Regions from separate parts of the Idiomarina sp. H2 genome, predicted to be linked through region 1. Evidence: predicted binding sites of a transcription regulator. Region 1 holds the regulator's gene; each other region holds the start of a gene.
The links. Region 1 encodes MetJ, which represses methionine synthesis genes. Its sites were predicted from a motif close to TAGACGTCTAGACGTCTA; they were not measured.
Positions count from the first base shown of each region.

Region 2: metK (methionine adenosyltransferase) is a predicted target of MetJ. The motif match lies at 2,928-2,945, and genes of this name have one in related genera.
Region 3: msrA (peptide-methionine (S)-S-oxide reductase MsrA) is a predicted target of MetJ. The motif match lies at 7,836-7,853, and genes of this name have one in related genera.

Region 1 covers NZ_SNZY01000004.1:115,300-125,868, reverse strand. Annotated here, with positions in the region: gene argS (arginine--tRNA ligase) at 1-1,511, opposite strand, end outside; gene priA (primosomal protein N') at 1,604-3,814, opposite strand; gene rpmE (50S ribosomal protein L31) at 3,982-4,200, shown strand; gene DET62_RS06565 (malic enzyme-like NAD(P)-binding protein) at 4,442-5,686, shown strand; gene metJ (met regulon transcriptional regulator MetJ) at 5,683-6,006, opposite strand; gene DET62_RS06555 (bifunctional aspartate kinase/homoserine dehydrogenase II) at 6,181-8,622, shown strand; gene DET62_RS06550 (penicillin-binding protein 1A) at 8,661-10,569, opposite strand, start outside.
Region 2 covers NZ_SNZY01000014.1:20,044-30,612, reverse strand. Annotated here, with positions in the region: gene DET62_RS14000 (hypothetical protein) at 1-139, opposite strand, end outside; gene ruvX (Holliday junction resolvase RuvX) at 177-611, opposite strand; gene DET62_RS13990 (YqgE/AlgH family protein) at 608-1,165, opposite strand; gene gshB (glutathione synthase) at 1,226-2,170, opposite strand; gene DET62_RS13980 (16S rRNA (uracil(1498)-N(3))-methyltransferase) at 2,181-2,912, opposite strand; gene metK (methionine adenosyltransferase) at 3,028-4,173, shown strand; gene tkt (transketolase) at 4,265-6,265, shown strand; gene epd (erythrose-4-phosphate dehydrogenase) at 6,266-7,291, shown strand; gene DET62_RS13960 (phosphoglycerate kinase) at 7,310-8,491, shown strand; gene fba (class II fructose-bisphosphate aldolase) at 8,522-9,586, shown strand; gene DET62_RS13950 (DUF481 domain-containing protein) at 9,624-10,409, shown strand; gene DET62_RS13945 (methyl-accepting chemotaxis protein) at 10,527-10,569, shown strand, end outside.
Region 3 covers NZ_SNZY01000008.1:23,853-34,421, reverse strand. Annotated here, with positions in the region: gene der (ribosome biogenesis GTPase Der) at 1-127, opposite strand, end outside; gene bamB (outer membrane protein assembly factor BamB) at 131-1,372, opposite strand; gene DET62_RS11020 (tetratricopeptide repeat protein) at 1,372-1,986, opposite strand; gene hisS (histidine--tRNA ligase) at 1,991-3,268, opposite strand; gene ispG (flavodoxin-dependent (E)-4-hydroxy-3-methylbut-2-enyl-diphosphate synthase) at 3,341-4,459, opposite strand; gene DET62_RS11005 (RodZ domain-containing protein) at 4,476-5,573, opposite strand; gene DET62_RS11000 (tetratricopeptide repeat protein) at 5,594-6,049, opposite strand; gene DET62_RS10995 (bifunctional tRNA (adenosine(37)-C2)-methyltransferase TrmG/ribosomal RNA large subunit methyltransferase RlmN) at 6,083-7,219, opposite strand; gene ndk (nucleoside-diphosphate kinase) at 7,278-7,709, opposite strand; gene msrA (peptide-methionine (S)-S-oxide reductase MsrA) at 7,876-8,421, shown strand; gene DET62_RS10980 (IscS subfamily cysteine desulfurase) at 8,418-9,575, opposite strand; gene iscR (Fe-S cluster assembly transcriptional regulator IscR) at 9,606-10,085, opposite strand; gene trmJ (tRNA (cytosine(32)/uridine(32)-2'-O)-methyltransferase TrmJ) at 10,152-10,569, opposite strand, start outside.

The DNA.
Region 1 (10,569 bases):
ACCAGCTGATTCGCCAGCGCCAGCTCGCGTTCGTCATCCAGAATAATGTCGGCGTTGCGGTCAAACGCTGTGTCGCCTAAACGGTCAAAAATACTGTTCACACGGGTGTAAGCATAAAGCAGGTAAGGTGCCGTGTTGCCTTCAAAAGTCAGCATGTGGTTCCAGTCGAAAATGTAATCGCTGGTACGGTTTTTTGATAAGTCCGCGTACTTAACCGAGCTAATACCCACCACTTCAGCAACGCGTTTTTGCTGCTCATCTGTTAAATCAGTCGTTTTCTGCTGCAGTAGCTCTAGTGCACGACGTTCAGCTTCATCTAATAAATCAGCCAGCTTAGTCACACCACCGTCACGGCTCTTGTAAGGTTTGCCATCTTTGCCCATCACGGTACCAAAACCGTAATGGTCAAGCTGTATCTCGCCTTCCACAAAACCGGCTTTGCGTGCCAGCGTAAAAATTTGGTCGAAATGCAGCGACTGACGCGCATCCACAAAGTACATCAGGTGGTCACCACCTAACTGTTTCTGACGGTATTCAATGGCGGCTAAATCGGTGGTGGCATAGAGATAGCCCCCGCCTTTTTTCTGCACAATAATAGGCAGCGGTTCACCTTCTTTACCTTTGTATTCTTCAAGGAATACGCATTGTGCGCCCTGATCTTCAGTCAACAGGCCTTTTTCTCGCAGGTGCTCAATAACACCCGGTAACTTGTCGTTGTAGGCGCTTTCAGCCATCACATCGTCACGAGTCAGTTTAACGCCTAAACGGTCGTAAACGTCCTGACAATGGCTCAGTGACACATCAATAAACTGGTTCCACAGCTTCAGGCAGTATTCGTCGCCCGACTGCAGTTTTACGACTAGCTGACGTGCACGGTCAGCAAACTCTTCGCTTTCGTCAAAACGTTGCTTGGCGGCTTTATAGAAAGTCTCCAGGTTGCTCAGCTCATATTCAGCAGACTGATTATCCAGCGCTTCCATGTACGCTAAAAGCATGCCGAACTGCGTGCCCCAGTCGCCCACGTGGTTCTGACGAATGACTTTATGCCCTAAAAACTCACACACGCGCGACACGGCGTCGCCAATAATGGCAGAACGCAAATGGCCTACGTGCATTTCTTTCGCCAGGTTAGGCGACGAGTAGTCAATAACAATGGTTTTGCTTTCTTCTGCCACATCCACGTTCAGACTGTCGCTGTTCAGCATCGCGGTTAGCTGGTCTTTCAACTGGTTCTGCGAAATGGTGAAGTTAATAAAGCCCGGCCCGGCAATATCCATTTTCGACAACAGGGAGTTCTCCGGAACCGCTTCGACAATGGCTTCAGCCAGCTGACGTGGGTTCGATTTTGCTGGTTTGGCTAGCATCAATGCCAGGTTTGTCGCAAAGTCACCGTGTGATTTGTCTCGGGGGCGATCCAACTGAATCTTTACTGGGTGATCAGCAGGGATTTTTCCCTGTGTTTTAAGTTGACCAATGGCTTCGGCCAGTAACTGTTCAAGTTGTTCTTTCATTAATGCGACTACCTGTATGAAAAATCGAAGAGGAAATTCAAGACGCTTAGTTTAATCGCTACGCCCGATAAAAAAAACCGCTTAGTTGTCGATCAGCTAAAGTCTTGCGGATCAATATCCAGCGACCAGCGCACTTTTTTCAATAACGGCAAGGCGTTAATCTGCGGTAACAAGTGTTCAATAAGCTGAAATCGCAATTTACGTGACTGACAATGTAACAGCAATTGGTAGCGGTAACGACCGGCTTTACGTTCCATTAAAGCTGGCATGGGGCCCAGCAAAAATGCACCTTCCACCTGCGGCATTAACTGCTGAATTTGGGTCATGGCCTGCACCACAGAGTCTCTGTCGGTTGCTTCGCCACGGAACAGCGCCAAATAAGAGAACGGCGGCAAGTCACTTTGTTGGCGTTCAGCAAGTGCCGTCAGGGCAAAGTGCGAATAGCCGTTGTTGAGTAAGTCCTGAATTAAGTCGTGCTCCGGATGGTGGGTTTGCAATACAACTTTACCGGCTTTGTGCTCTCGCCCGGCGCGACCAGCGACCTGAGTATAAAGCTGTCCTAAACGCTCTGCTGCCCGGAAGTCCGCGCTGTAAAGCGCGCCATCAACATCCAGCAGCGCCACCAGCGTCACATGCGGAAAGTGATGGCCTTTTGCCAGCATCTGCGTGCCGACCAGCAGCGGATACTCATTGTTGGTGGCTTTTTGCAGATAATCGTCCAACTGACCTTTACGGCGGGTGGAATCCCGGTCAATGCGCAGCACCCCGCGACCCGGAAACATTTCTTTCAGACTGTGCTCTAACTGTTCGGTACCCACACCGTGCGAAATTAAGTGCGAGGAGCCGCAGGAGCCGCATTGCTTAGGTATCCGTTGCTGGCTGCCACAATGGTGACACTGCAGCTGGTGATGAGCTTTATGTACGGTGTAATAAGCGTCACAACGATGACACTGCGCCAGCCAGCCGCACTCGTGACACATTAACGCTGGTGCAAAACCACGACGGTTAAGGAACAGCAGTACCTGATTACCGCGTTCAATTTCTACCTGAATTTGCTCCTGCAATGCTTTAGAAACACCGGCTTTTATGGGCTGCTGTTTCAGGTCAATAAGCTCGTGTTTAACCATTTGCGCGCCACCAGCGCGCTGCCCCAGCTTAAGCCAATGAAAGCGTTTGCTGACCGCGTTATTCAGCGTTTCCAGCGAGGCCGTTGCACTACCCAGCACCAGCGGAATATCCAGCAACGCCGCCCGTTTAATGGCAATGTCCCGGGCATGGTAGCGAAAGCCGTCCTGTTGTTTGTAGGACAAGTCATGTTCTTCATCGACCACAATAAGCCCTAGCTTCTGGCAGGGCGTAAACACCGCCGAACGGGTGCCGATAATAATTGCTGCATGTCCGTGTTTTGCATCCAACCAGGTATTTAAACGTTCTCTGTCACTCATGCCCGAGTGCAGCATGACCACCGGTGCGTCAAAGCGTTCTTTAAAGCGCTGCAAGGTCTGTGGGGTAAGGCCAATTTCCGGTACCAGCACTAATACCTGCTCGCCGCGCTCCAGTACCGGCTCCATGGCTTGTAAGTACACTTCGGTTTTACCACTACCGGTAACGCCTTCCAGCAGCAAAGTGCTGTGCTTTTGCTGCTGGTTAATGGTAGAAACCGCCACCGCCTGCTCAGTATTTAACGCATGGCCCTGCTCTCTTAACACCGATGACTGCTTTTGCCAGCCCTGATTCTTAGTCGGTGCCTGCTCGCGCACTTCAATCCAGCCTTTATCCTGCAAGGTGCGCAGCACGGCTGAGGTCACACCTATATCGGTTAAGTCGCTGCGCCTGAGCGGCTGATGTTTAAGCGCTGCCAGCACTTGCTGCTGCCGCGCGGCCCCTTTTAAATCATTAATGGACTGCGCCCGGCCTAAATCGGTCAGCGCATAAAAAGTTTCGGTCAGGTATTCCGGCGCATCGCCTTTGCGCAACAAAACCGGCAGGCTATTGGCGGCTACGTCCCCCAATGAATGGTGATAGTAGTCAGAAGACCAGCGTACTAGCTGCCAGATATCATCAGGCCACAGCCGCTGCTCATCCAGAACCGAAGCGACGAACTTCAATTCAAATGTTGGCGGTTCGTCATTGGCTTCGGCAACCACGTAACCCACTAACTGACGCTGGCCAAAAGGCACGCGCACGCGGACTCCCTGCGGCAGTGGCTCGGCACTTTTGCACAGATAATCATAGGTTTGTCGAAGAGGTAGCGGCAGTGCGACTTTATAACGTCGTTCGCTACCGGTGCTGGCTTGCTTCATGGCTCTATTCTGGAACGCTACCGCGCAGAATACAAGGCAGCAGATTCTACTTGATCACAGGCTCAGGATCACATAAAATGCGCGGCTCTTAATTCATTGATGTTTTTTTGCGCATGGTGTTCGGCTTTGGATCGAATGGCGATGCGGCCCATAACTGAGGTAACCCCATGAAACAAGGTATTCATCCTAAGTACGAGACTTTAAAAGTCAGCTGTTCTTGCGGTCACACGTTCGAAACACGTTCAACCCGCTCAGAAGATCTTCACCTGGACGTATGTTCAGAGTGCCACCCGTTCTACACTGGTAAGCAACGTGTAATGGACACTGGTGGTCGTGTTGATAAATTTAAGAAGCGTTTTGGTGCTCTGGGCAAGAAAGACTCCTAAGAAAACCTGTAGAAAACGCTGCTTAATAGCAGATTTTAAGAGAAAGGCGCTAAACAGCGCCTTTTTTTGTGCCCGCTTGCCTAAACCTCCTATTGTTAACGAAAAGTTAACTGGTGTACTTTTGAACACTCATTAAATTTAGTTCTCGTCATTCGGCATAAAGACGGAGGTAAGATTTGTTTCTTAGCATAAAAGCGATAGACTGATTGGCATTCTGATAACCAGACTCAGGTATCACCGCATGACAGATTTTCGCCAACAGGCACTGGATTACCACGAATACCCGACCCCGGGTAAAATTTCGGTTGAACTCACCACTCCCGCAGAAACCAGCAAAGATTTAGCTTTGGCCTACAGCCCGGGCGTCGCAGAACCTGTTAGGGAAATTGCACAGGACCCGGATGCTGCATACCGTTATACCGCCAAAGGCAACATGGTTGCGGTTATTACGAACGGAACCGCCATTCTTGGCTTAGGAAACCTGGGACCGCTGGCATCAAAACCGGTAATGGAAGGTAAAGCTCTGCTGTTTAAACGTTTCGCCGGACTGGACTCTATTGATATTGAAGTGAACCACCGCACCACGCAGGACTTTATCAACACCGTTGCTAACATTGCCGATACCTTTGGTGGTATTAACTTAGAAGACATTAAAGCCCCTGAGTGCTTTGAAATTGAACAAGCCTTAATAGAGCGCTGCAATGTACCGGTATTCCATGATGATCAGCACGGTACTGCCATTGTAACGGCCGCTGGTATGCTGAACGCGTTAGAAATTCAGGGTAAAAACCTGGCGGAGTCACGTATTGTCTGCCTTGGTGCTGGTGCTGCCGCCATTGCCTGTATGGAGCTTTTAATTAAATGTGGGGCACAACGCGAGCACATCTATATGCTCGACTCAAAAGGCGTTATTCACACCCGTCGTGATGACTTAAATGAATACAAACAGCTGTTTGCCAACAATACTGACAAACGTACGCTAAAAGACGTTATTGAAGGTGCAGATATCTTCGTCGGAGTTTCAGGACCAAACTTACTCAGCGCAGAAGAGCTAAAACTTATGGCACCTAACCCGGTTCTGTTTGCCTGCTCTAACCCAGACCCGGAGATTAAGCCGGAAACCGCTATGGCCGCACGTGATGACCTGATTATGGGCACCGGACGCTCAGACTACCCGAACCAGGTGAACAACGTTTTATGCTTCCCGTTTATGTTCCGCGGTGCATTAGATGTGCGCGCTACTGCTATTAATGACGAAATGAAGGTTGCAGCGGTGGAGGCCATTCGCCAGCTGGCGAAAGAGCCTGTTCCGGAATCAGTATTAAAAGCGGCCGGTGTCAAAGAGTTAACCTTCGGTCGTGATTATATTATTCCTAAACCAATTGACCCGCGCTTGTGCCCACGGGTATCGCGCGCCGTTGCCGAAGCTGCGGTGAAGTCCGGCGCAGCTAAAATCGATTTACCGAAAAATTATATGCAGGATTAATCGTCGAGCTCTTCGTCGGTCGGAATAGGTAATCCCCGGGCTTCCAGCTCTTCGCGTACCGCTTTGGGGATTTTATTCGGGTTAGATTTTTGCAAATCTTCATCTTCCGGCAGCGGCTGACCGGTAAAAGCGTGTAAAAACGCCTCACACAGCAGTTCGCTGTTGGTAGCATGGCGCAGATTATTAATTTGGCGACGAGTTCGTTCATCGGTCAGTACTTTTAATACGCGCGTGGGTATTGAGACCGTAACTTTTTTCACCTGCTGACTCTTACGACCGTGTTCAGCATAAGGGTAAATATATTCGCCGTTCCATTTCATTGTTATTGTCCCGCTATATAACAAAACCACATAAGTTATAATGAATTGTACCCGAATGAACGACCCCGTCAAATTTTATCCGTCTAGATGGCTAAAAGTTGCTGACATTTGCCTGACAATATTTTAGCCTTAGTAGCAGTAATCTAATTCAAGCGAGTAGTTAAGGAAGGCGGAATGACCACAACTCAGCTCACAGAAGAGCAAAAGCAAGCCGTTGCCGACAGCGTTCAGGTGCATAAGTTTGGCGGCAGCAGTCTTGCCGATGCGTTCTGCTATCGCCGCGTTGCCCGAATTGTAACCGAGTACGCGGGTGCCAGCGACTTAGTCGTTGTTTCCGCGGCCGGAGATACAACCAACCGCATTCTTGCCATTATTAATGCCAAAGCGCAGCCGGGCGACACCGCCAGCATTCTGCTCGATCAATTAGAGAGTTTTCAGCAAGGACTGATCACCGAGTTATTAAGTGGCGACTTACAAAAACAGTTGCTACTGCAATCGCAAAAAGACTTCACCCGCTGGCGTCGTTGGTTAGTCGGCGACGAAGCCATTAGCCATAACGCCGAGTTACTGTCGTACGGCGAACTCTGGTCTGCCCGCTTGTTATCAGCTTTACTGCAAAAACAGGGTACCCGCGCAGACCACATTGATGCCCGGGACTTTTTACTCGCCGCAGATGCCCCTGAACCCGTTATTCAGGTAGAGCATTCGCGTGAAAAGCTATTACAAAGAGTGGCTCCTCACTCGGGTACCCGCTTTATTGTTACTGGCTTTATTGCCCGCGGTTTAAACGGCGAGAGTTTAACTCTGGGGCGTAACGGCAGCGACTATTCAGCAACCTTAGTAGGCAGTCTGCTGGATACACGTCAGGTTACTATCTGGAAAGACGTGGCCGGCGTTTATTCGGCAGACCCACGCAAAGTAGAGCGCGTGGTCAGCTTACCAACATTAGACTGGACCGAAGCCGAAGAGCTGGCGCGTCTTGGCAGTCCGGTTCTGCACCCAAGAACCTTTCAGCCGGTTGACCGTCAACGCATGGTCATTTCCGTTCGCTCCAGTTTAAAAGTAGAAAATCAGCAAACTCGTATTGGCCAGTTCCAGAATACCCAGCCCCGCGGAAAAGTCTTCACTTCTCTGTCTGAGGTGGTGCTGTTTAAGGTTGAGCTGCACGATAAAGCCTTAGTAAAACGTCTGGATGAACTGGAATTAGAACCGCTGGTCAGCTGGACCGAGCCGGAGAATCATCAGCAGTATCTGGTGTTTCATCAAAATCACTTAGACTACCTGACCGGCTGGTTAGACAGTCTGGGCGCGGGTGATGCCATTACTCAAATTCGCGGCTATTCCATGCTGGCCATTGTCGGTAACCGCATTCAGGAAACCGACCAGTTCTCGACCTTTAAACTGCAACTTTCCGAACAAAAAGTGCGGCGTTTTGCGCTGACACAGAACGGTGACTCTGCTGTTGCTATTCTGGAACAAAAGCTTGATAACCGATTGCTCAACCGTCTGCACAGCCAATTATTCAATTACCGTCGCAGCCTGGGCGTTTTAGTCATTGGCCGCGGCAACATTGGTACGGCCTGGCTGGAACTGTTCCGACAGCAGCGCGACCGCATTAACCAAGTGATGGACGTTCGGGTTATGGGCATCGCCAACTCGCGGCGTTTATGGCTGGATTACAATGGCGTCGAGCTCACCCAGTGGGCGGAGGATTTCGACCGCCTGGCTCGACCCTATGTACTCACGGAACTGTTGCGCGAGCTACCAAATGCACCATACGACGAGATGGTCGTCATTGACTTGACTGATGCCAAGCAAGTCGCGCAACTGTATCCCAGCTTGTTCGCAAACGGTCTGCATATTATCAGCGCCAATAAGCGCGCGGGCTCCGCCGACGAAGCGTTGTACCGGGAAATTCGTACCATTCAGCACGAGTACGAGCGTGAATGGCTATACAACACCACGGTGGGTGCCGGGTTGCCGCTGAATTATGCCATAAACGATTTGCGAAATTCCGGCGACGAAATTCGCAGTATCTCCGGTATTTTCTCGGGTACCATGTCGTGGCTGTTTGAGAATTTTACCAAAGGAGTCACTTTCAGTTCATTGGTAAAAGAAGCCAAAGAGCGGGGTTATAGCGAGCCTGACCCTCGTGAAGACCTGTCCTGTCAGGACTTGGTGCGTAAATTACTGATTCTGGCACGCGAAATTGGCTTAAAACTGGACTGGCAGGACATTGAAGTAAAAAGCCTGGTACCTGAGCATTTACGTGAGCTACCACTTAGCGAGTTTATGCAACGCTTATCCGAACTTGATGAGCCCATGGCGGCGATGCTGGACGAAGCGGCTAAAGACGGCAAAGTGCCGCGGCTGCTGGCCAGCTTTACCGTCAGTGACGAGCAAAGAGTTACTGCTCAGGTTGGTATTGAATACATTCCGGAAGGGGACATGCTGGCCAACTTAATACCCGGCGAAAACATTTTCGTTATCTACACCGACTGGTATTCCGAAATGCCATTAGTTATTAGCGGACCTGGTGCGGGTAAACACGTTACTGCTGGCGGCGTGCAATCGGATCTCAATCAGTTACTGAGTAAACTGGCAGTGGGAGCTTAATGCTCCCACTAATTTGTTATTACACAGATTTTGCCTGACTAGAATAAGTCGTCATCATCTTCTTGAAAGATATCGCCATTAGACTGACCGTTATCGCGACTGTACTCAGTGGGTTCGGTACCACGTATAAAGTATTCAAACCGCGTGGTGTAGTCACTTTTGTGTGATAACTTGCCGCTTTCTAAGTCGATACGGACATTCACCACACCCGGCGGAATACCAAAATCGCGTGACGGAAACAGCGGTAGCGCCTTCTCCATAAACAGGATCCAGCCCGGCAACGCAGTTTTCGCACCCGCTTCACCGCCAGTTATTGCCTGCTGACTGGAGTCGACTTCAGGATGCTTTGACGTGCGTCCTAATTTACGGGAAACATCATCAAACCCAACCCAGACAGTTGTCGCAAGGTCCGAGGTAAAACCTGAGAACCATGTATCACGAACATCGTTGGTGGTACCGGTTTTACCGGCAATATTGCGACCAACAGCTTCAGTAATGGGTTTAGAGCGCTGAATACGCCAGGACGTACCGTTCCAGCCTGTGCCATTTGCCCAACTGCCGCCGCCCCAGACCGCTGAGTTCATTGCCTGCTCAACCAGGAACGCATTTTGTTCGCTAATCACCTGCGGAGCCGGGTTGTCACAGTCGAAACAAGCGCGCACCGGGTCGGTTTCTTCAATCACATTACCATCGGCGTCTTCAATACGTTTGATAAAGTAGGGCTCTATCAGAAACCCACCGTTCGAGAACGCCGCATAAGCGCGAGCTACTTGCATGGGTGTCATTGAAAGAGAGCCCAGAGAAAGCGATTCGTTCTCGGGAATTTTTGAGCGATCCAGACCAAATTTGGCCAGGTGATCCGCCACTTTTTTAACTCCCAGTTCGCGAATTAAGCGCACCGAGACCACGTTCTTTGACTTAGCCAGAGCTTTACGCAAACGGATAGGGCCTTCATAGACTTCCGGCGAGTTTTTCGGTCGCCAGGCGACACCGGAACCCGGGTTCCATTGGTTAATGGGGGCATCATTCACCAAAGTAGCCAGAGTTAAGCCCTCTTCAAATGCGGCTGAGTAAATCAAAGGTTTAATGTTTGAGCCGACCTGACGCTCTGCCTGCAAAGCGCGGTTGTACTGGCTCAGCTGGAAACTGTACCCACCAACAACAGCGGCAACGGCACCATCGTCGGGTCGTAAAGAGACAATAGCGGAACTGGGTTCGGGAATTTGCGCCAGTCGCCATTCGCTGCCGTCATTTACCCGACGCAACCAAATAACATGACCCGGCTGCATAATGTCAGCTGCGGTTTCCGGAGGCGGGCCCTGACGTTCTTCGTTTAAGTACTCACGAGCCCAGTGCATAGCTTCCCATGGCAGGGTGAGTTTACCCTCTCCCTTCACTAATACGTCAGCCGACTGCTCTTCGACTGCAGTCACAACCGCCGGCGTTACCGCACCAATAACACGCAGTTGCTCCAGGTACTTGCGTATGGCTGGTTCTTTAACCGGCTCTTCATTCTTCTCTGCTGACCACAATAAACTAACAGGACCGCGATAACCGTGTCGCTCATCATAGCTGTGCAGGTTATCCCATATAGCCTGGCGCGCAGCCAACTGTACGTCGCTTCTAATGGTTGTGTACACCTGATAACCTTCGTTATAGGCTTTATCTTCACCATAGAGATCAACCATTTCCTGACGCACCATTTCTGCCAGGTAAGGCGCGTGCACTGTCACCTCAGCGCCATGCCGTCGAGCTGTGACAGGAGCATTTGCAGCTTCTTCAAACTCAGCACGAGTAATTTTCTTCTCGTCCAGCATGCGCAATAAGACAACGCGTCGACGAGCTTTAGAGGCAGTAGGGTTTGAAATAGGGTTCAGGTTAGACGGTGCTTTAGGCAAACCGGCAATGGTTGCCATTTGCGCCAGCGTCAGTTCGTTTAACGGCTTA
Region 2 (10,569 bases), on a different contig from region 1:
TGTCCGTTAATTCTACAGAGCCGCGCGAAACCAATATGTTTTGGTAACGAGGACCAGTAATTAAAAGCAGTTTTTTATTTTCATCTTTCAGTAAAATGGTGTTACCTGTTACTGAATAGGGTTCTTCATTACCAAACAAGGCCAGCTCCTATCGCTTTAACTTATTACTGACGACACTATAACGAATTATCGCTTTTTGGCAAATAACCGTTCATAAAATCTTCAACAATAATTAATGCAGCCTGACTATCAACCGCACCTTTTTTCAGTTTACGAAAGCCTCCTTCAGCAAACAGGCTTTCTCGTGCCGAGGTCGAAGTCAGGCGTTCGTCCTGAAATGCTACGGGTAAACCGAAGCGCCCATGTAAACGGTTACCAAACTTTTTGGCTCTTTGAGTTAGCGGCTGTTCGGTGCCATCCATATTTAAGGGCAGACCCACTACCAACTGTTCGGGTTGCCATTCAGCAAACAGTTTCTCAATCAGTTGCCAGTCGGGAATGCCTTCTTTGGCCTTAATAGCTGCTAAAGGCGATGCGGTTGCTGTTATGGTCTGACCCACCGCAACGCCAATACTTTTGGTGCCAAAATCAAAGCCTATTACTGTGCTCATGCGTGTCCTACATCCGGCCCCAGTTGCCACACGTCAAACCCCAGTTGTTCGGTGGCTTTTTGCCAACGCTCGGAGGGCGGTGTATTGAATAGCAGCTCCGGGTCTGCCGGAATAGCCAGCCAGGAATTTTCCCCTAGCTCCTCTTCCAGTTGTCCTGCCTCCCAACCTGCGTAGCCTAAAGTCAGAAGAAACTGTGGTGGCGCAGCAGATGATCCAAGAGCTTCCAGAATATCGCGCGAGGTGGTCACCATAATATCGTCACTCATCTTCTGACTGGCGCGCCAATTGTCCTGCGGAGGGTGGATCACAAAGCCACGCTCACGGCCTACAGGCCCGCCCTGATAAACGCTGCCCTGCAAGTGCTGGTTATTTTCCGGGTAAACAATTTCCAGTTTATCCAGCAGCGAGGTTACGCTTAAATCGGCAGGCTGATTAATAACTAAGCCCATAGCGCCTTCTTCATTGTGCTCGCAGATGTAGGTCACGGTCCGTTTAAACATTGGATCGTTCAGCATAGGTGTTGCTATCAATAAATGGTTCTGCAAACTGTTCATCGATTCACCGACTCCTTAACGATAATCTCTACTGACAACATGGGGGCGCAGAGTTGAATTTCAATTCAGCTTTTCTTCTATTGCCTTAAAGACCAATTCAGCAATATTGATGTCGTAGGCGTTTTCAATCTCGCGCATACAGGTTGGGCTGGTCACATTAATTTCTGTAATGCGGTCACCAATAACGTCCAGTCCAACAATAATGAGCCCACGCTTTTTCAATTCCGGTGCCACTTTACGAGCCAGAGCCCAGTCACTGTCTGATAAAGGCTGGGCGCGCCCGCTGCCCCCGGCGGCAAGGTTTCCACGGGTTTCTCCGGCGCTTGGAATACGCGCTAAAGAATAAGGCACAGGCTCACCATCAATAATTAAAATGCGTTTGTCGCCGTCTTTAATCTCAGGCAGATATTTTTGCACCATGGCGTAGCGCTGACCTTTCTCGGTCAGAGTTTCAATAATAACGCCTAAGTTACTACCATCGGCACCGACTTTAAAAATTGAAGCTCCACCCATACCGTCCAGCGGTTTTAAAATCACCTCGCCGTGCTTTTTATGGAAAGCTTTAATGACATCGGCTCTGGAACTCACCAGCGTGTCGGCAATAGAGTCCGCGAACCACGAAGTAAAAAGCTTTTCGTTGCAGTCACGCAGGCTCTGCGGTTTATTCACCACCAGGCTGCCGCGCTGTTCGGCCAGTTCCAGAATTTGCGTTGCGTATAGAAACTCACTGTCAAAAGGCGGATCTTTACGCATCATAATGACGTCAAAATCTTCCAGCGGGCGGTATTCGCTGTCGCTTAAGCTGTAAAAGTCCGTTTTTTGATCTTGAACGCGAACTTCCCGTGCAAAGGCCATTGGCTGACCGTTATCAATAACTAAGTCGCCCATTTCCAGATAAAAACACTGATAACCACGCGCCTGAGCTTCCAGCAATAAACGAAAACTGGTGTCTTTTTCGGTCTTAACGGTGGCGATAGGGTCCATCACCATAGCTAACTTCTTCATGTAAACTCCTTTAGCTTAAGTCGCCAAACTGATACTGCACGGCGGTTAGCGCTGAAAGCGCGGCGGTTTCTGTTCTTAGTATTCTTGGTCCTAAACGCATGGGTTTAAACCCTTGTTGCCCGGCGGCACTGACTTCAGTATCAGTGAACCCGCCCTCAGGACCAATTAATAATTGTATTTCCTTCTCGGCCTGCTGAAATGACGACAACGGCTGGGTGGCGGTTGGGTCTAAGGTCAGGCGCAACCCTTCGAAACTGCTTTTAATGAAGTCAGTGAGTTGCTGTGCTGGCTTCACTTGTGGAACCACGCTACGGCCACATTGTTCACAGGCAGAATGGACAATTTTCTGCCATTGCAGCTGTTTCTTTTCTAGCCTGTCACCACTTAATTTAACACCGCAGCGCTCACTAAACAGTGGGGTAATCTCTGTCACCCCCAGCTCGACTGATTTTTGCAGTACGAAATCCATGCGGTCGCCGCGTGAAACAACTTGCGCCAAATGAATATTGACCGGTGACTCAGATGCGTTAGCCTGACTGCTGGTTGCAACAAACTGCGCTGACTTTTTTTGAACTGAGGTAATTTTCGCCTCGTAGTTCTGGCCGTCACCGTTAAATAAAACAATGTTATCACCTACGTTCAAACGCAATACTTTGATCAGGTGCTGGAAAGCATCCGGACTCAATTCGATTTCATTTTGTAAGCTTATAGAGGCGGGGTGATAAATCCGCGGTACTCGCATGTCGTCAGCCTTATTCGGACTTTTAGACGTCCAGAAGTAGAAAAAAACAGAGTGATCGGTTACATTATGCAACCAGTATTAAACGATTTCATTAAAATTAAGGAATAGTGGGCATATGTCACGTCACCTGTTTACCTCAGAGTCAGTGTCCGAAGGGCATCCGGACAAAATTGCCGACCAGATATCCGATGCAGTTTTAGATGCAATTTTAGCAAAAGATCCTAAAGCCCGTGTTGCTTGTGAAACCTACGTGAAAACCGGCATGGTACTGGTTGGTGGTGAAATTTCGACAAAGGCCTGGGTTGATGTTGAAGACTTGGCGCGTCAAACCGTAAAAGATATTGGCTACCGGCACTCTGACATGGGTTTTGATGGCGCTTCGTGTGCTGTCTTAAACGCTATTGGTAAGCAAAGTGGTGATATCAATCAGGGCGTTGACCGTGCTAACCCGGAAGAGCAGGGCGCAGGTGATCAGGGCTTAATGTTTGGTTATGCTTCAAATGAAACCTCCGTTTTAATGCCGGCTCCTATTACTTACGCCCACCGCGTTATGCAGCGTCAGTCGGAAGTACGCAATAACGGTACACTGGACTGGTTGCGTCCGGACGCGAAAAGTCAGCTGACCTTCGTTTATGAAAACGGTAAGCCTGTTGCCATTGATACTGTCGTGTTCTCGACTCAGCACAGAGAAGACATTACTCAGGAAACGCTGCGAGAAGCGGTGATGGAAGAAATTATCAAGCCTGTATTACCGGAGCAGTGGGTTTCGAAAGACACGCAGTTTCACATTAACCCAACAGGTCGTTTCGTGGTCGGCGGGCCTATGGGTGACTGCGGGCTGACCGGACGTAAGATTATTGTCGATACCTATGGCGGCATGGCGCGTCACGGTGGTGGTGCATTCTCGGGTAAAGACCCGTCAAAAGTTGACCGCAGTGCGGCTTATGCAGCGCGTTATGTTGCTAAGAACCTGGTCGCTGCTGGTCTGGCTGAACGTTGTGAGCTGCAAATTTCTTACGCCATTGGTGTAGCAGAACCAACTTCTATTAGCATCGATACCTTCGGTACGTCTAAGCACTCAGAAGAGCAATTAATTGCGCTGGTGCGTCGTCATTTTGACTTGCGCCCATACGGATTAATCAAAATGCTTGACCTGGAACGCCCAATCTATAAACAGACAGCGGCATACGGGCATTTTGGCCGGAACAACCTGCCGTGGGAACAAACCGACAAAGCTGCCGATTTACAGGCTGATATTTAAACAAAATATTGCCTATAAATTTGCTTGTACCCCCTGAAATGTGGAGAATACGCGCATCGCAAGTTGCTCTTCATCTTCCAGGGGGTTTTTCATGTCAGAACGTCAATATCTCGCCAATGCCATCCGTGCGCTTAGTATGGATGCGGTTCAGAAAGCCAAATCAGGCCACCCCGGGGCACCCATGGGTATGGCGGATATCGCAGAAGTTCTCTGGCGTGACTATTTAAAACATAACCCTCACAACCCCAACTGGGCCGATCGCGACCGTTTTGTGTTATCGAACGGGCACGGGTCAATGCTAATTTACTCGCTATTGCACCTGTCTGGTTATGATCTGAGCATTGAAGACATTAAACAATTCCGTCAGTTAGACTCAAAAACCCCGGGTCACCCTGAATACGGCTACACCCCCGGTGTGGAAACCACTACCGGCCCGCTGGGACAAGGACTTGCAAATGCCGTAGGTATGGCGCTGGCTGAGAAAGTATTGGCTGCGCAATTTAACCGCGAAAATCATGAAATTGTTGATCACCACACCTACACTTTCCTGGGTGACGGCTGTTTGATGGAAGGCATTTCGCACGAAGTTTGCTCTCTGGCCGGCACTTTAGGCTTAGGTAAGCTCATTGCCTTTTACGATGACAACGGCATTTCCATTGACGGCGAAGTAGAAGGTTGGTTTACCGACGATACCGCAAAACGTTTTGAGTCTTACGGCTGGCACGTAATTAATAAAGTTGATGGACACGATTCAGCTGCCATAACCCGTGCGATTGATGAAGCCCGTGCGAATGACGACAAACCGACTCTTATTATCTGCAAAACGGTAATTGGCTATGGCGCACCGAACAAACAAGGTTCTGAAAGCTGCCATGGAGCCCCGCTGGGTGACGACGAAATTGTTGCTGCGCGTAAGCAATTGAACTGGCCGCACCAAGCCTTTGAAGTACCGGCCGATGTTTACCAAAAATGGTCTGCGGTGGATAAAGGCGCAGCAGTTGAGTCCTCCTGGAATAAGCGCTGGGTTGCGTATGAGCAGGAGTATCCGCAGCTGGCAAAAGAACTGAAGCGTCGTTTAAACGGCGAACTGCCTGAAGGGTTTGAGAATACGGTGCACAATTACGCGAAGCAGTTACAGAGCAGCCCTGAAGCGGTAGCGACTCGTAAAGCCTCACTGAACGTACTGAATGAATTCGGTCCTAAACTACCGGAACTGCTAGGCGGCTCCGCCGACTTAGCTGGCTCAAACTTAACCTTATGGAACGACGCAAAAGGTATTACTGCCGATGACGCCAGTGGTAACTATGTGTTCTACGGAGTCCGCGAGTTTGGCATGTCTGCCATAATGAATGGCGTTACTTTGCACGGCGGCTTTAAAGCCTATGGGGCTACCTTCCTGATGTTTATGGAATACGCGCGCAACGCCGTGCGTATGTCTGCGCTTATGAAGCAGCCCAGTATTTTTGTTTACACTCACGACTCTATAGGCTTGGGTGAAGACGGGCCGACGCACCAGCCGGTCGAGCAACTGGCTAACTTACGTCAAACCCCGAATTTACAGTGCTGGCGTCCGTGTGACCAGGTTGAAACAGCCGTAGCCTGGGGAGCCGCAGTACAAAGCAATAAAACTCCGTCTGCTTTAGTGTTCAGCCGTCAGGGTATGCAACAGCAAGAGCGCAATGACGACCAGTTAACGAATATTGCCCGCGGTGGTTATGTGCTGAAAGACAGTGACGGCGAGCCGGACGTTATTTTAATTGCGACAGGTTCTGAAGTTGACTTAGCCGTTAACGCCTTTGAGCAACTGACTGAAGAGGGGCACAAGGTGCGCGTTGTTTCTATGCCGTCGACCAATGTGTTTGATATTCAGGATGCTGAATACAAAGAGTCGGTGTTGCCATCGAGCGTGACTCGCCGCGTTGCCGTTGAAGCTGGTATTGCCGACTTCTGGTACAAATACGTGGGGCTTAACGGTGACGTCGTTGGCATGACAACCTTTGGTGAATCTGCTCCGGCCGGCGACTTATACAAACACTTTGGCATTACCACAGAAAACACCGTGGCTGCCGCTAAACGTTTGTTGGGAGCTTAAATGAGCGAACCGGCTCGTATTGCGATTAATGGTTTCGGCCGCATTGGCCGGAGCTTTTTGCGCGCGTTATACGAAAACGGCTATCGCGACAGCGTGCAGGTAGTGCTTATTAACGAGCCTGCGGCGTCGGAAGCGATAGCGCATTTGCTTAAATACGACTCAAGCCACGGTCGTTTTGGAGAAAAGGTAACACAGTCGGGCGATGCGCTGACGGTTGCCGGAGATGATATCGCTTTAACTCATCAGACCGAGATTGAAGCCATTGACTGGCGCGCTCATGAGGTCGATTTTGTTGTTGATTGTACCGGTGTATTTGGCAGTCAGGCCGACGGTCAGCTTTATCTGCAGCAAGGCGTAAAACGAGTGTTGTTTTCTCATCCCGGCAAGCCGGACGTTGATTTCACCGCAATTTATGGCGTGAATGAAAAAGAGCTCACCGTTGACCATAAAGTGGTGTCGAATGGCTCCTGCACAACAAACTGCATTGTGCCGGTCATTAAAGTACTGGACGATGCTTTCGGAATAGACTCCGGTGCGATTACAACCATTCACTCAGCTATGCACGACCAGCAGGTTATTGATGCATACCATCCGGATTTAAGACGAACCCGCGCCGCCGGACGTTCTATTATTCCGGTAGACACCCGGCTGGCACGAGGCATTGAACGAATACTGCCGCACTTAGAAGGCCGTTTTGAAGCCATTGCCGTGCGCGTGCCAACCACCAATGTGACCGCTATGGATTTAAGCGTTACGCTAAACAGCGACGCCACTATTGAGCAAATTAATCAGGTTTTACGTGAGCAGAGCGAGCGGCAGCTGGCGGGTATACTGGATTACACCGAAGAGCCTTTAGTTTCAATAGATTTTAACCATGACCCACATTCATCCATTGTTGATGGCACGCAAACCCGTGTTAGTCACAAGCGGCTGGTTAAGCTGCTGTGCTGGTGTGACAACGAATGGGGTTTTGCGAATCGCTTGCTGGACACAGCAAAAACGATGGCTGAACAAACAGAACATTAAGCTTAGAGAGGATATCGCATGTCTGTCATTGCTATGACTGATTTGGATTTAAGTAACAAGCGCGTACTTATTCGTGAAGATTTAAACGTTCCGGTTAAAGACGGAAAAGTCACTTCCGACGCGCGTTTGAAAGCCGCACTGCCCAGCATTCAGCAAGCGTTGAAAGCTGGCGCTAAAGTCATGGTAATGTCTCATCTGGGTCGTCCAACTGAAGGCGAGTACGACGAAGAGTTTTCGCTGCAGCCTGTTGTTGATTACTTACAAGATATGCTGGATTGCCCGGTACGCTTATGTAAAGACTACCTCGACGGTATTGAACTAAAGGCCGGGGAACTGGTAGTTTTTGAGAATGTCCGCTTTAATGTTGGCGAAAAGAAGAATAATGACGAGCTTGCTAAAAAATTAGCCAGCTTATGTGATGTCTATGTAATGGACGCTTTTGGCACCGCGCATCGAGCTCAGGCATCCACTCATGGTGTGGCTAAATACGCACCAATTGCTTGCGCAGGGCCTTTGCTGGCCGGCGAATTAGACGCTTTAGGCAAAGCACTGGAAAATCCGAAGCGCCCGCTAGTGGCTATTGTCGGTGGTTCTAAAGTATCGACAAAACTGACGGTATTAGAGTCCTTGTCCGGTGTTGTTGACCAGTTAATTGTGGGCGGCGGTATTGCGAACACTTTTGTTGCGGCGGCAGGCCATAATGTGGGTAAGTCGCTTTACGAAGCGGACTTAACCGACGAAGCTAACCGTTTAATGGCGCAGGCAAAAGCTAAAGGCGGCGACATTCCATTACCTGTCGATGTAGTAACAGGTAAAGAGTTCAGCGCAGAAGCCAAGGCAGAAACCAAAGCCGTTAATGCTGTTGCTGACGACGATATGATTTTTGATATTGGTCCTGAAACCGCAGAGCAATTAGCGTCTATGCTGAAAAACGCAGGAACCATTGTCTGGAACGGGCCAGTTGGGGTTTTTGAATTTGAGCAATTTGGGCAGGGTACGAAAACCATAGCCAACGCAATTGCAGAAAGTGATGCGTTTTCAATTGCCGGAGGTGGTGATACTTTAGCGGCAATTGATCAATACGCTATCGCTGATAAGATTAGTTATATCTCGACAGGTGGCGGGGCGTTCCTTGAATTCCTCGAAGGTAAAACATTACCAGCCGTTGCTATTTTACAAGAACGGGCTAAAGACGCCTGAACACAAGTTTTTTAATTAAGGAGTATTTTTATGGCCCTGGTGTCATTACGACAGTTATTAGACCATGCCGCAGAACACGATTACGGCGTACCGGCGTTTAACGTCAACAACTTAGAGCAAATGCGCGCAATTATGCAAGCCGCCGATGCCACTGACAGCCCGGTTATCGTGCAGGCCTCAGCTGGTGCTCGTAAATACGCCGGTGCACCTTTCCTGCGCCATTTAATTCAGGCAGCTGTTGAAGAATGGCCCCATATTCCGGTGGTTGTTCACCAGGATCACGGTACTTCTCCGGCAGTATGCCAGCGTTCTATCCAACTGGGCTTTAGCTCTGTAATGATGGACGGTTCATTACTGGACGACGGCAAAACGCCGGCAGAGTACGATTACAACGTAAAAGTAACCAGACAGACCGTAGAAATGGCACACGCTTGTGGTGTTTCTGTTGAAGGCGAGCTGGGTTGCCTGGGTTCACTGGAAACCGGTGAAGCTGGTGAAGAAGACGGTGTTGGTGCTGAAGGTAAGTTGTCGCACGAACAACTGCTGACCGACCCTGAAGAAGCGGCCGAATTTGTTAAAGCCACCAACGTTGACGCGCTGGCTATTGCCTGCGGTACGTCACACGGTGCTTACAAGTTTACTCGTCCACCAACAGGCGATATTTTAGCCATTGACCGCATTAAAGAGATTCATCGTCGCATTCCGGGTACACACTTAGTTATGCATGGCTCATCATCTGTACCGCAGGAATGGCTGAAAATTATTAACGAATTTGGCGGCGAAATTCCGGAAACTTATGGTGTGCCAGTTGAGCAAATTCAGGAAGGTATTAAACACGGCGTGCGCAAAGTGAACATTGATACCGATTTACGCCTGGCTTCAACCGGTGCTATTCGTCGTCATTTGGCGGAGAATCCGTCGAACTTTGATCCGCGCAAATTCTTTACCGCGGCAACCAAAGCGATGGAAGATATTTGTCGCGCGCGCTATGAAGCCTTTGGCTGCGCGGGTATGGCGAGTAAAATAAAGCCAATTAATTTAGAAACAATGTTCCAACGTTACGAAAACGGCGAATTAGACGCCATAGTTAAGTAATTAAGAACTTTATAAAAGATACAGATACGAGGTTAGTGTGCGACTTTCTTTATTATTCGCTAGTTTGTTTTTACCCGTTGCAGCAAGCGCGCAAACGTTTATGTTTGACGATGCTGACGACATTGATACTGAAACCGTAGAAGAGTGGGAAGCCAGTGCCGAATTCGGCCTGCTTTACACTTCAGGTAACACTGAAACAGAAAGCCTGAAAGGCAAGTTTACCGCATCGCGGGATGTGCAGAACTGGCGCCATAAAGGCGTATTCGATTATTACACCTCCGAGCAGAAAGATCAGGATACAGGTGAAATGAACGAAACTGCAGACCGGATGTTCATTTCGGCGCAGAGTAACTATAAGTTTGATCCTGACAGTCGCGATTCATTGTTTGTCTTCGGTTCATACGAAGAAGATGAATTCAGTGGCTTTGCTTATCAAGCTACTGTCGCAACGGGTTATGGTGCTCGTTATCGTTACGACGAAGACATTTACGCTGATTACGAAATTGGTCCGGGTTATTCACGCACCAAACCTGTTCAGGTTGAAGGTGAACCACCGGTTGAATCCGATGGCTCAATGATTCTGCGTTTAGCCGGTAGCTTAAACTGGAAAATCAGTGAAAACTCGCGTTTCAGTGCTTTACTGTCGTCTGAAGTTGGTGAAGACAACACGAAGAGCAAAGCAGAACTTTCAGTGTCAGCGAACATTAACAGCGCGTTGGCTATGAAAGTGTCTCTGGGTGCGAATCACAACTCTCATGTTTCTGATGAGAGTATTGAGAAGCTCGATACAGAAACGGCCGTTACACTGGTTTATTCTTTCTAAGCAAATTAGCGGTACACTCCAGAAAACCTCAGAGCCGTGGCAATTGCCGCGGCTTTTTTCATGAAGCTGTCATAAAAACGTCTTAAGCTGTCGCAGTGATATTAACTGGGCTTATTTATGCGCGTTTCAACCTTTAGTCGTGTTTCTTCCTTTTCTTTGC
Region 3 (10,569 bases), on a different contig from region 1:
CGTATTTACGATCCCGGGTTAACCCGGGAAAGTCCGCTACCAGTGCGTCGCGAGTTCGCGTTAAACGATTAAAAAGCGTGGATTTCCCCACATTTGGGCGCCCGACGAGCGCGACAACAGGTAACATCTCTTATTCATTTCCTGATTGAGTATCGAGCGCGATGATATCACCGTCCCGAGTTTGTACATACATAATGTTGTTATCCACGACAGGAGCAACATAGACTCCATCGCCGCCAACGTCGTAACGACCAACAATGTTGCCGGTTTCACTGTCCAGCCAATGCAAGTAGCCTTCAAAGTCACCAACAACAATATTACCGCGATGCCATGCGGGCGCGCTTAGCTTACGCCCAAACAGCTCGGTGTTACTCCAACGCTCAATACCACCGCTCTGGTCAAGTGAGTAAACGTGGCTGTTCACATCGGTTAAGAAAATTCGGCCACTAGTCACCAACATGTTTTCAAATGCTTTGTAGTCGCGTTTCCAACGTACTTCGCCACTCATGAGTTCAAGCGCGACCAGCTCTCCGTTAAACGCAACCATATACAAGGTAGTTCCCTGCGTAGCGGGTTTTGCGTCAACGTCGGCTAAACGCTCCAGCTCGGTACTTCCGCTGGGCTTACCGATAGGCTGACTCCAGGCTTGTTGTCCGCTGTCAGCAATTAGCACCATACCGGAACCGTTGCTGTCGCCAACTACAATACCGCCACTGATAATTGCCGGAGCCGATGCCCCACGCACCGTCAGCATGGGGGTCTGATATTCGTATTCCCATTGCTCTTCACCGGTTTCAGCGTCCAGGCTAATGACTTTTCCGCCACCGGTATGCACAACCACACGTCCCTCACCAACAGCAGGATCTGACATGACTTCGTTGTTCACTTCGGTATGCCAGACGACATCACCAGTTTCAGCATCCAGAGCAACGACGTCACCATTTTCAGTACCCAGAAAAACACGGTCGTAGCGAGCAACTAAGCCACCCGATATACGCGCGGGAAAAGGGCTTGCGAATAAGCCGCTGAACCAGCCTTCGTCGGTTGCTTCATCAAATGTAATGCGCTGACGTAGATCAATTCGCCAAAGGCGTTCACCTGTGGACTTATCAAATGCGCTGACGATGCCATTTCGGTCGGCGGCGAAAACCTTGCCATATTCAACCACAGGATTCAGTCGGGAGAAGTGCTCACCTATACCGCTTCCAACTGAGGCGTCCCATAAAACTTTTGCTTGTACTTGCTCGGAAATAGGCTGAAGTACAGCAAACTTAGGCTCTTCATCATCGTCGCCGAATATAGAGCAACCACTAACAAGAACTGCAGCAGTCAATAACAAACTGCCTTTGGTAAAGCGTTTAATCAATTGCATTATGACTTAACCAGGCTGTTGAGTTTCATTTGCAGCGCCGGAGTCAATGACTCACCAGCCTGCAATGCGCGTTCGTATGCGGCACGAGCTTCTTCGGTATTACCCTGCTCAGCCAAAATGTCGCCTTCAAGCTCTGCGGCAAAGCCCGCATAAGCTTCTGGCAACGGTTTCTTAACCAGACTTAAAGCAGCGTCAAGCTGTTCCTGAGCAATTAATACCCGAGCTAACCGGATACTGGCTAAGGCCGACATGTTTTCGTCTTCAGCGCTGTCGACTACCGACTGTAACGCAGTAACCGCTGTTGCTAAGTCAGCGCGCTCCACCGAGTGCTGAGCCAACTGCAAAGCCACCAACTGCGCGTAAACATTTTTGGGGTTCTCGCTGACAAACTCTTGCGCTTCCAGTACCGCGTTCTCGCTACCTTCAGAGAGTTCGGCCGTCAATTGCTCGTAATTTGCTGAAGCACGCTGCTGAGTTTCCAGCGTATGCTGGTCATAATAACGCCAGCCATAAAACAAACCAAAGCCAATAACCACGCCGGCAACAATACCTTTACCGTGTTCTTTCCAAAACTCTTTTAAACGTTCTACTTGTTGTTCTTCGGTATTATCCACCTGACTACCCTCTTGTCAGCGGCTGCAGAAACTCAATAAGTGCCTGCCAGCCCAGAGTTTGTTGTTCTTCAGCAGTGCGTAACGGTTTTACGGTTACCTGCTGCTGAGCGATTTCATCCGCACCGATAATGAGTGCCACTTGTGCACCCGACTTATCGGCTTTCTTCATTTGTTTCTTCATAGAACCGCCACCACAGTGGCTTACCAGTCGCAGTTCCGGCAACTCATTTCTCAGCTGTTCGGCAATTCGCGGGGCATTTAGTTCCGCTTCTTCGCCTAGCGGCATTAAGTAAGCATCAACCACTCGTCTTGGGGTGAGCTTACCTTGTTCCTGTAGCAACAGCACCAAACGTTCCATGCCCATGGCAAAACCGACTGCAGGCGTAGCCTTACCGCCTAATTGTTCAACCAGACCGTCATAACGACCACCGGCACAAACAGTTCCCTGAGCGCCCAGAGCCGTGGTAACCCATTCAAACACGGTACGGTTGTAATAATCCAGACCACGAACCAAACGTTCGTTTAAGGTATACGAAATACCGGCAGCTTCCAGGCGAGCGGTTAATTGCTCAAAATGCTCTTTTGACTCAGCGTCCCAGTATTCGGATAGACTTGGCGCACCTTGCAGAATCTTCTGGGTATTTTCATCTTTACTGTCCAGAATACGCAGCGGGTTACTTTCGAGCCTGCGTTTACTGTCTTCATCCAGCTCACTTTCATAGTCAGACAAGTAGGCTTTTAACGCATCGCGGTAATTCGCCCTAGCTTCATTAGACCCCAGAGAGTTCAGTTGCAGCTCTACCTGATCGGCAAGACCAAACTCACGCCATAATCTGGCTGAAAGCAGAATAACTTCCGCGTCGGCATCGGCGCTTTCTAAACCAAAGGTTTCAATACCAAACTGATGAAACTGGCGATAACGACCTTTTTGCGGACGTTCGTAACGGAACATAGGCCCCATGTACCACAAACGCTGAATTTGGTTGTACAACAAACCGTGCTGATTACCCGCACGCACGCAGCTCGCTGTCCCTTCCGGACGCAAGGTTACGCTTTCGCCATTGCGGTCATCAAAGGTATACATTTCTTTTTCGACAATATCGGTAACTTCACCAATAGAGCGTTTAAACAGTTGTGTGCTTTCCAGCACTGGCATACGGATTTCGCTATACCCGTAGCTTGCAGCAACACGCCGTATTACTGCTTCAACCTGCTGCCAGGCCGGACTCTGCTCTGGCAACAAATCATTCATGCCACGAATTGCTTGGATTGTATTCGCCACGGAACCTTCTCGTCTGGTTATCGATACAGAAAATAAGCGGGTATTATAGGGACTTTGTCGATGCGGGTAAAATCAACCGTTAATTTCTTTTACGTCAATTTTATTAGCTTCAATGAACTTAACCTGTTCGCGAATTTGAGCTTCCAGCTCATCCACTAAATTTTGGTTGTCCAGCCGGAGTTTTTGGCGTGCTCCGCCAATGTACAAGCCACTTTTGTTTTTTGCTCCGGCAAGACCTACGTGCGATACCAGAGCCTCGCCCGGACCATTAACCACACAGCCTATAATTGAAACATCCATGGGAATAGTAATATCTTCAAGACGTTCCTCTAAGGCATTAACGGTGTTGATAACATCGAACTCTTGTCTGGAACAACTTGGGCAGGCAATAAAATTAATGCCCCGCGCACGAATACGCAGTGACTTTAATATATCAAAGCCAACTTTAATTTCTTCAACAGGGTCGGCAGCGAGCGAAACTCGCAGCGTGTCACCAATACCCTCTGCCAGCAACATGCCTAAACCAACTGAGGACTTAACCGCACCGCTACGCTTACCGCCAGCTTCGGTAATACCTAAGTGCAGTGGTTGATCAATTTTCTGTGCCAGTAAGCGATACGATTCAACGGCTAAAAATACATCGGAAGCTTTAACGCTGACTTTAAAATCGTAAAAGTCCAGCTTATAGAGAATATTGACATGCCGCATTGCGGATTCGACTAACGCCTCAGCTGTGGGTTCCCCATACTTTTCTTGTAGATCTTTTTCTAACGAACCGCCATTAACTCCAATACGAATTGGAATGTTACGCTCACGTGCTGCATCTACTACAGCTTTAATTCTGTCTTCGTGACCAATATTGCCCGGATTAATACGTAGGCAATCCGCACCATATTCGGCAACTTTAAGCGCAATACGGTAATCAAAATGAATGTCAGTGACTAAAGGCACTGGACTGCGCTGCTTTATTTGCTTAAAAGCTTCGGCGGCTTCCATTGTTGGTACAGACACACGAACAATATCGGCACCAGCTTGAGCCAGCGCTTCGATTTGCGCTACGGTCGCATCAACATCGGTTGTTTCAGTATTTGTCATGGACTGCACAGCAATCGGTGCGCCATCGCCAATAGGCACATTACCTACATACAAGCGGCGTGAAGGACGGCGTTTAATTGGATTTTCGTGCATCATAACCTTAAATTGACCTCTACTGCTCTTCTGACGGTACGGTAAAGCGCGCGACGCGACCAGTCCGGAACTGATCCATATTAAAGGCATTACCGTTAAAGCTGACATTAACAGCTTCAGGTTTACACAGTGTTACTGAAAAAGGCGCTTCGCCAGGGACTGGCATACGGTAGCCTGCAGCCTTTACACCAACAGCCTGAGTTTCACCGGAAGCATCATCAATTTTAACCCAGCATTCTTCATTAAACTCTAACACCAGGCTGGCTGAAACCGCTTCTGGTTGCGGCGACGACTCAACAGCTTCTGACTCGACCGAAGTTTCAGCTTGGTTATCTGTCTGCTCGGCAGTTTCAGTTGGTAACTCTTGGGTATCGTTAACATCATTAGCCGCCGAATCAGTGTTAGCGGCCTGCGATTCGTCGTTATTCTCGTTGTCATTCTCGCCGCTTTCACTAACGGGTTCTTGTACCGACTCGACCGCAACATTCGTGTCATCAGCTTCAACTTCTGACTCTAATATAGCTTCATCTTCATTCGGCGCAATTTGTGGCTCTGTCGGCTGGTTTGAAATTTCAATATCACCGACGTTATCAGCTTCATCATCAGTATTTACCGGAGAAACTTCTGAACTTTCCTGCGTGCCAGTTTCGCCTTCACTAAAACCAAGATCCGGCTCTTGCCACCACCAAATAACCAAGGCCACAACAATAATGATAACCACATAAGTGATTAACATTAAGCGGTTGTCGCTTTCTTCATGCTTTTTACGTCTTGAGAAGCTCTGCATCTGGCTGCTTTCAACTTCTTTATAGCCTCTGGCTTTATAAGCCTCAAATAGCTCGGTATCGTCTAAATCAAGCAGTTTGGCGTAGGAGCGTAAATAACCTTTAATAAAGGTTGCCGTAGAGAAAGTTGAATAATCATCGGCTTCCAGCAATTCAATAATCTGCTTTCGCAAACGCAACTGGTCTGCAACCTCGCGTTGCTCTAAACCTTTAGCTTCACGAGCTTCTCTCAGAATTTCACCAGGACCTTTACTCGGCTTTTGCTCTGTTTCTTGTGCCGCTTCCGATTCTGGCTTTTTGTTATCTTGTGTTGATTCGTTTTCAGCAGTCATGATTGTAAGGGGTTTCCCTGTTATGGTTGAGCTGCGTCGTGACCTACCCGAGCCAGACATTCGGCTTTATTGGCCTCAGCTCTGGCATGATGTGGATACGCTGGATCCAATGTCACTTTATCAAAATACCTGAGTGCTTTTTCCCAGTCACCAGCCACACACAGTGCAACCGCATAGTTATTGTACAATGCACCGCTCATAGGTTGCCATGATAATGTCTGTTGGTAAAGTGACAAAGCAGAATCAACGTCATTTGTCGCTAAATACCATTGCCCTAAGGCAAGATTGGCATCCAGAGACCGGGGATTGTTCGTCAATGCGGTTTGCAAATGCGGATGCGCAAGCTTCAATTTCCCTTGCGCCAAATAAGCAAGTCCAAGCTGCAACCGTACATCATTACCCACAGATACCGACTGTTCAGGGTTAGCGGTACAACCATATAGCGCTGCGGCTATCAATAATAAAGCGGTTCGCATTATCACACTCCTTGTGCCTGCGATTCTGTTAATTTACGTGGTCTTTACAGCTATTGCTTCCCCACCACGTTGTTTCTGCTGACGTTTCAGTATACGTTTTGTACGATCGATGACATCGCCCACTAATTGCCCGCAAGCTGCATCGATATCATCCCCACGAGTCTTCCGTACCATTACCGTCAAACCGTACTCCATAAGCACTTTGGCAAAACGGTCAATTCGCGAGTTACTGGAGCGTCCGTAGTCCGAACCCGGGAAAGGATTAAATGGAATAAGATTAATTTTACTTGGGGTATCTTTTAAGGTTTTTGCCAGCGCATGTGCCTGATCGGTTGAATCGTTCACATGGTCCAGCATGACATACTCTACCGTTACTTTACGCTGAGCTTTTGACTGCTCAACATAACGACGGCTGGATGCCAGAAATTCTTCAATATTGTACTTCTTATTAATAGGTACAATCTCGTTGCGCAACTCATCGTCTGGCGCGTGCAACGAAATAGCCAACATCACATCAATGCGTTCACGCAGTTTTTCCAACGCAGGAACAACACCTGAAGTACTTAACGTAACGCGGCGTTTGGATAAACCGAAACCCAGGTCATCTAACATTAGCTCCATTGCCGGAACTACATTGTTTAAGTTAAGCAAAGGTTCCCCCATGCCCATCATAACCACGTTCGTTACGGGTTTAATTCCGGTCTTGCCATAAGCCCCTAACAGCTGATTCACCCGCCATACCTGACCGATGATTTCTGCCACACTGAGGTTACGGTTAAAGCCCTGAGCCCCGGTTGAGCAGAAAGTGCATTCTAATGCACAACCAACCTGAGAGGACACGCACAAAGTAGCGCGATCCCCTTCGGGTATCCATACTGTTTCCACGTCCTGACCGTCGAACAGGGTCATGGCGAACTTAATCGTACCGTCCGATGACTGCTGTTGTTCGCGAACTTCAGGCGCGCGTATTTCTGCGACTTGCTTGAGCTTTTCACGCAAGGCTTTATTAAGATTCGTCATCTCATCAAAGTCATCGACACAAAAGTGATACAGCCACTTCATTACCTGTTCAGCACGAAATGGTTTCTCACCCATCTCACGAAAGAACTCTTTAATTCCCTCACGATTCAGGTCGAGTAAGTTCACTTTTTTATCTATTGCGTTGGTCATAAAGCTCCGGTGTTCTGATGTAGCCTGACGTTCCCGTCAGGCTATATTTTCTTACGTCTTAACGAGTGCGCTGGCAAACTTCTTCGTCGCTGAAGAAGTAAGAGATTTCGCGCGCAGCAGATTCAGTTGCATCTGAACCGTGTACCGCATTTTCGTCTATAGTTTCAGCATAGTCGGCACGGATAGTTCCTGCCAGTGCTTCTGCAGGATTCGTAGCACCCATAATGTCACGGTTTTTACGCACAGCGTCTTCACCTTCAAGAACCTGAACAACGATAGGACCTGAAGTCATGAATTCAACCAAAGCGCCAAAGAAAGGACGTTCTTTGTGTTCAGCGTAGAAACCTTCCGCCTGTTCTTTGCTTAAGTGCATCATTTTAGCACCGACAATGCGTAGGCCAGCAGATTCAAAACGGTTGTAGATAGCGCCGATTAAGTTTTTTGCAACTGCATCAGGCTTGATAATTGATAGAGTGCGCTCTAAAGCCATGGTTATAAACTCCAATAAAATAAAGGGATAAATTAGTCGCGCGGATTATACGTGAGATCAGCGCAGAAATCGAATACCCAGTGATTGTTTTTTCACTTATTCTCAGCTAGGATGAGAGAACTTATATAGCCATATGGACGTCTATTTGACGATAAGGAGTTCTGACATGGCGAACAATGAATATGAACAAGCCACCCTGGGCGGAGGTTGCTTCTGGTGTGTTGAGTCAGCCTTCCTCCAGGTAAAAGGCATTCAGTCGGTTAAATCGGGCTACACTGGCGGGCATACCATCGATCCAACTTACGAGCAGGTTTGCAGTGGCGAAACAGGACATGCCGAAGTTGCACAACTCCAGTACGACCCAGAGCAGATCTCTTACCGTCAAATCTTAGAAATCTTTTTCACTCTGCACGATCCAACTCAGGTCAATCGTCAGGGCAACGATGTGGGTACGCAATATCGCACATCAATTTTCTATCATAACGACGCGCAAAAACGCGAAGCGGAAAATATTATTGCGGAACTTGAAGCCGATGCAGCATTTGCGGCTCCCATCGTAACGGAAATCACTGAGTTAGGGACTTTTTACCCGGCAGAGGACTATCACGAAAATTATTACGCCAGAAACCCGGAAAACCCGTATTGTCAGGCGGTAATTTCACCCAAGCTGGCTAAATTCCGTAAAACCTTTGCTGGCCTGCTTAAGGACTAAGCAGCGCCTCGCAAAGTACCTACAGTGCGGTGGATAAGCTCTATCGCACTGTCAATGTCTTCTTCGGAAGTGTAACGCCCAATGCTAAAGCGCAGTGAACTCATTGCCAGTTCATGCCCAACCCCTAAAGCACTAAGGACATACGAAGGCTCAACGCTAGCAGAGGTGCAGGCCGAGCCCGAAGAAAGCGCAAGATCTTTTAACGCCATTAGCAGCAATTCGCCATCAACCCCGGCAAAACTGATGTTAGTAATATGCGGCACGCGTTGCTGTTCAGAGCCATTCAAAGTTACACCTTCTAACTGGTTCACCCCCTTCCATAGTCGCTGACGCAGGTTTTCCACTCTTGCAGGCTCCAGTTCCAGCTCGTTACGGGCAAGTTCCGCCGCAACACCCATACCAACAATCTGGTGAGTTGGTAACGTGCCTGAACGCATGCCCCGCTCGTGACCGCCGCCATGCATTTGCGCCAGCAGCCGAACTCGCGGAGTGCGGCGTACATACAATGCGCCAATACCTTTAGGCCCATACATCTTGTGCGCAGAAAGTGACATTAAATCAACAGGTAACGTGGCCATATTCATCGGAAGTTTTCCGGCGGCCTGTGCAGCATCAACATGAAATATTGTGCCATTTTCACGGCACAATTGACCTATAGTGGTTATATCCTGAAGCACGCCAATTTCGTTATTAACCAGCATTACGCTCACTAACACCGTATCTTCGCGCAAGGCTGAGCGGAACAAATCCATATCCAGCAAGCCGTCTGTTCCGACATCCAGATACGTCACTTCAAAGCCTTCTTTTTCCAGCTGCGCACAGGTATCTAAAACCGCTTTGTGCTCGGTTTTAAGTGTAATAACGTGTTTACCTTTATCTGAGTAATACTGAGCTGCGCCTTTTATGGCGAGGTTATCTGACTCAGTCGCACCTGAGGTAAAAACAATTTCGCGCGCGTCGGCATTAATAAGGTCAGCAACCTGATTCCGGGCAATATCGACAGCTTCTTCTGCCTGCCAGCCGTACTTATGCGAACGCGATGCCGGGTTACCAAACAAGCCATCCTGCGTTAAACATCCCATCATTTTTTCTGCTACAACAGGGTCTACCGGCGTGGTTGCAGCATAATCAAAATAAAGAGGTAACTTAGACACTTGCTTGCTCCTGACAACTTAAAGGCAATATTATAGGTGAGAGTTTAACTTAATCTCTTCTTCACTGTGGTTATGCAACGCATTCTGCCTATTCAGAACGTCACCGACGTCCTCTTTCTTCATCAACTCGGCCAGCGTAATACCGTCAAGAAAGTCGGATATTCTGTCGCTTAACCCTTCCCACAAAGAGTGGGTCAGACAACGTTCGCCGCCCTGACAGTTAGCTTTACCCTGACAACGTGTTGCATCAATTGACTCGTCCACCGCGTGAATAACGGCACCAACAGAAATATCGTTTGCGGCACAGCCCAGACGATAACCACCACCGGGACCTCGCACACTGTCCACCAACCCGTGCTTACGTAAGCGCGAAAACAACTGCTCTAAATACGACAGAGATATTCCCTGACGCTCAGAAATATCCGCTAACGGCACGGGACCATTTGCCGTAAAAAGCGCAACGTCCAGCATAGCTGTTACTGCGTATCGACCTTTTGACGTCAGGCGCATGGTGGTTTCCTCTGCTGTTTAATTCATCGTTAATGTATTGAGATTCTACATTCCCGACTATTTTAGTCAAGTATTACCCGTTGATTTGTCCACAGAGGCTAAGATGCCACGTAAAATATTAATTTCATTTTCTTCCGGGCGGGCTCGGTTAAATAAACGACGCAATTTCGTCATGACTTGTCCGGGGTGCTGAGGAACAATGAACCCAGTCTGACCCAGAGTCTTTTCAAGATGCTCATAAAACCGTTCTAAATCTTCAGCGCGCGGGTACTCCGGTAAATTTTCCGGAGCGCGTTGTTTCGATTCCAGCCACTGCATGCGTAGCTCATAACTTACAGTCTGCACCGCCATAGCCAGGTTCAGCGAGCTGTAATCGGGGTTAGTTGGTATGTGTAAATGAAACTGACTTTGCTGTAGCTCTTCGTTGGTTAATCCACTGTTTTCACGGCCAAATACCAGAGCAACCTGATGCTGACTGGTCTCC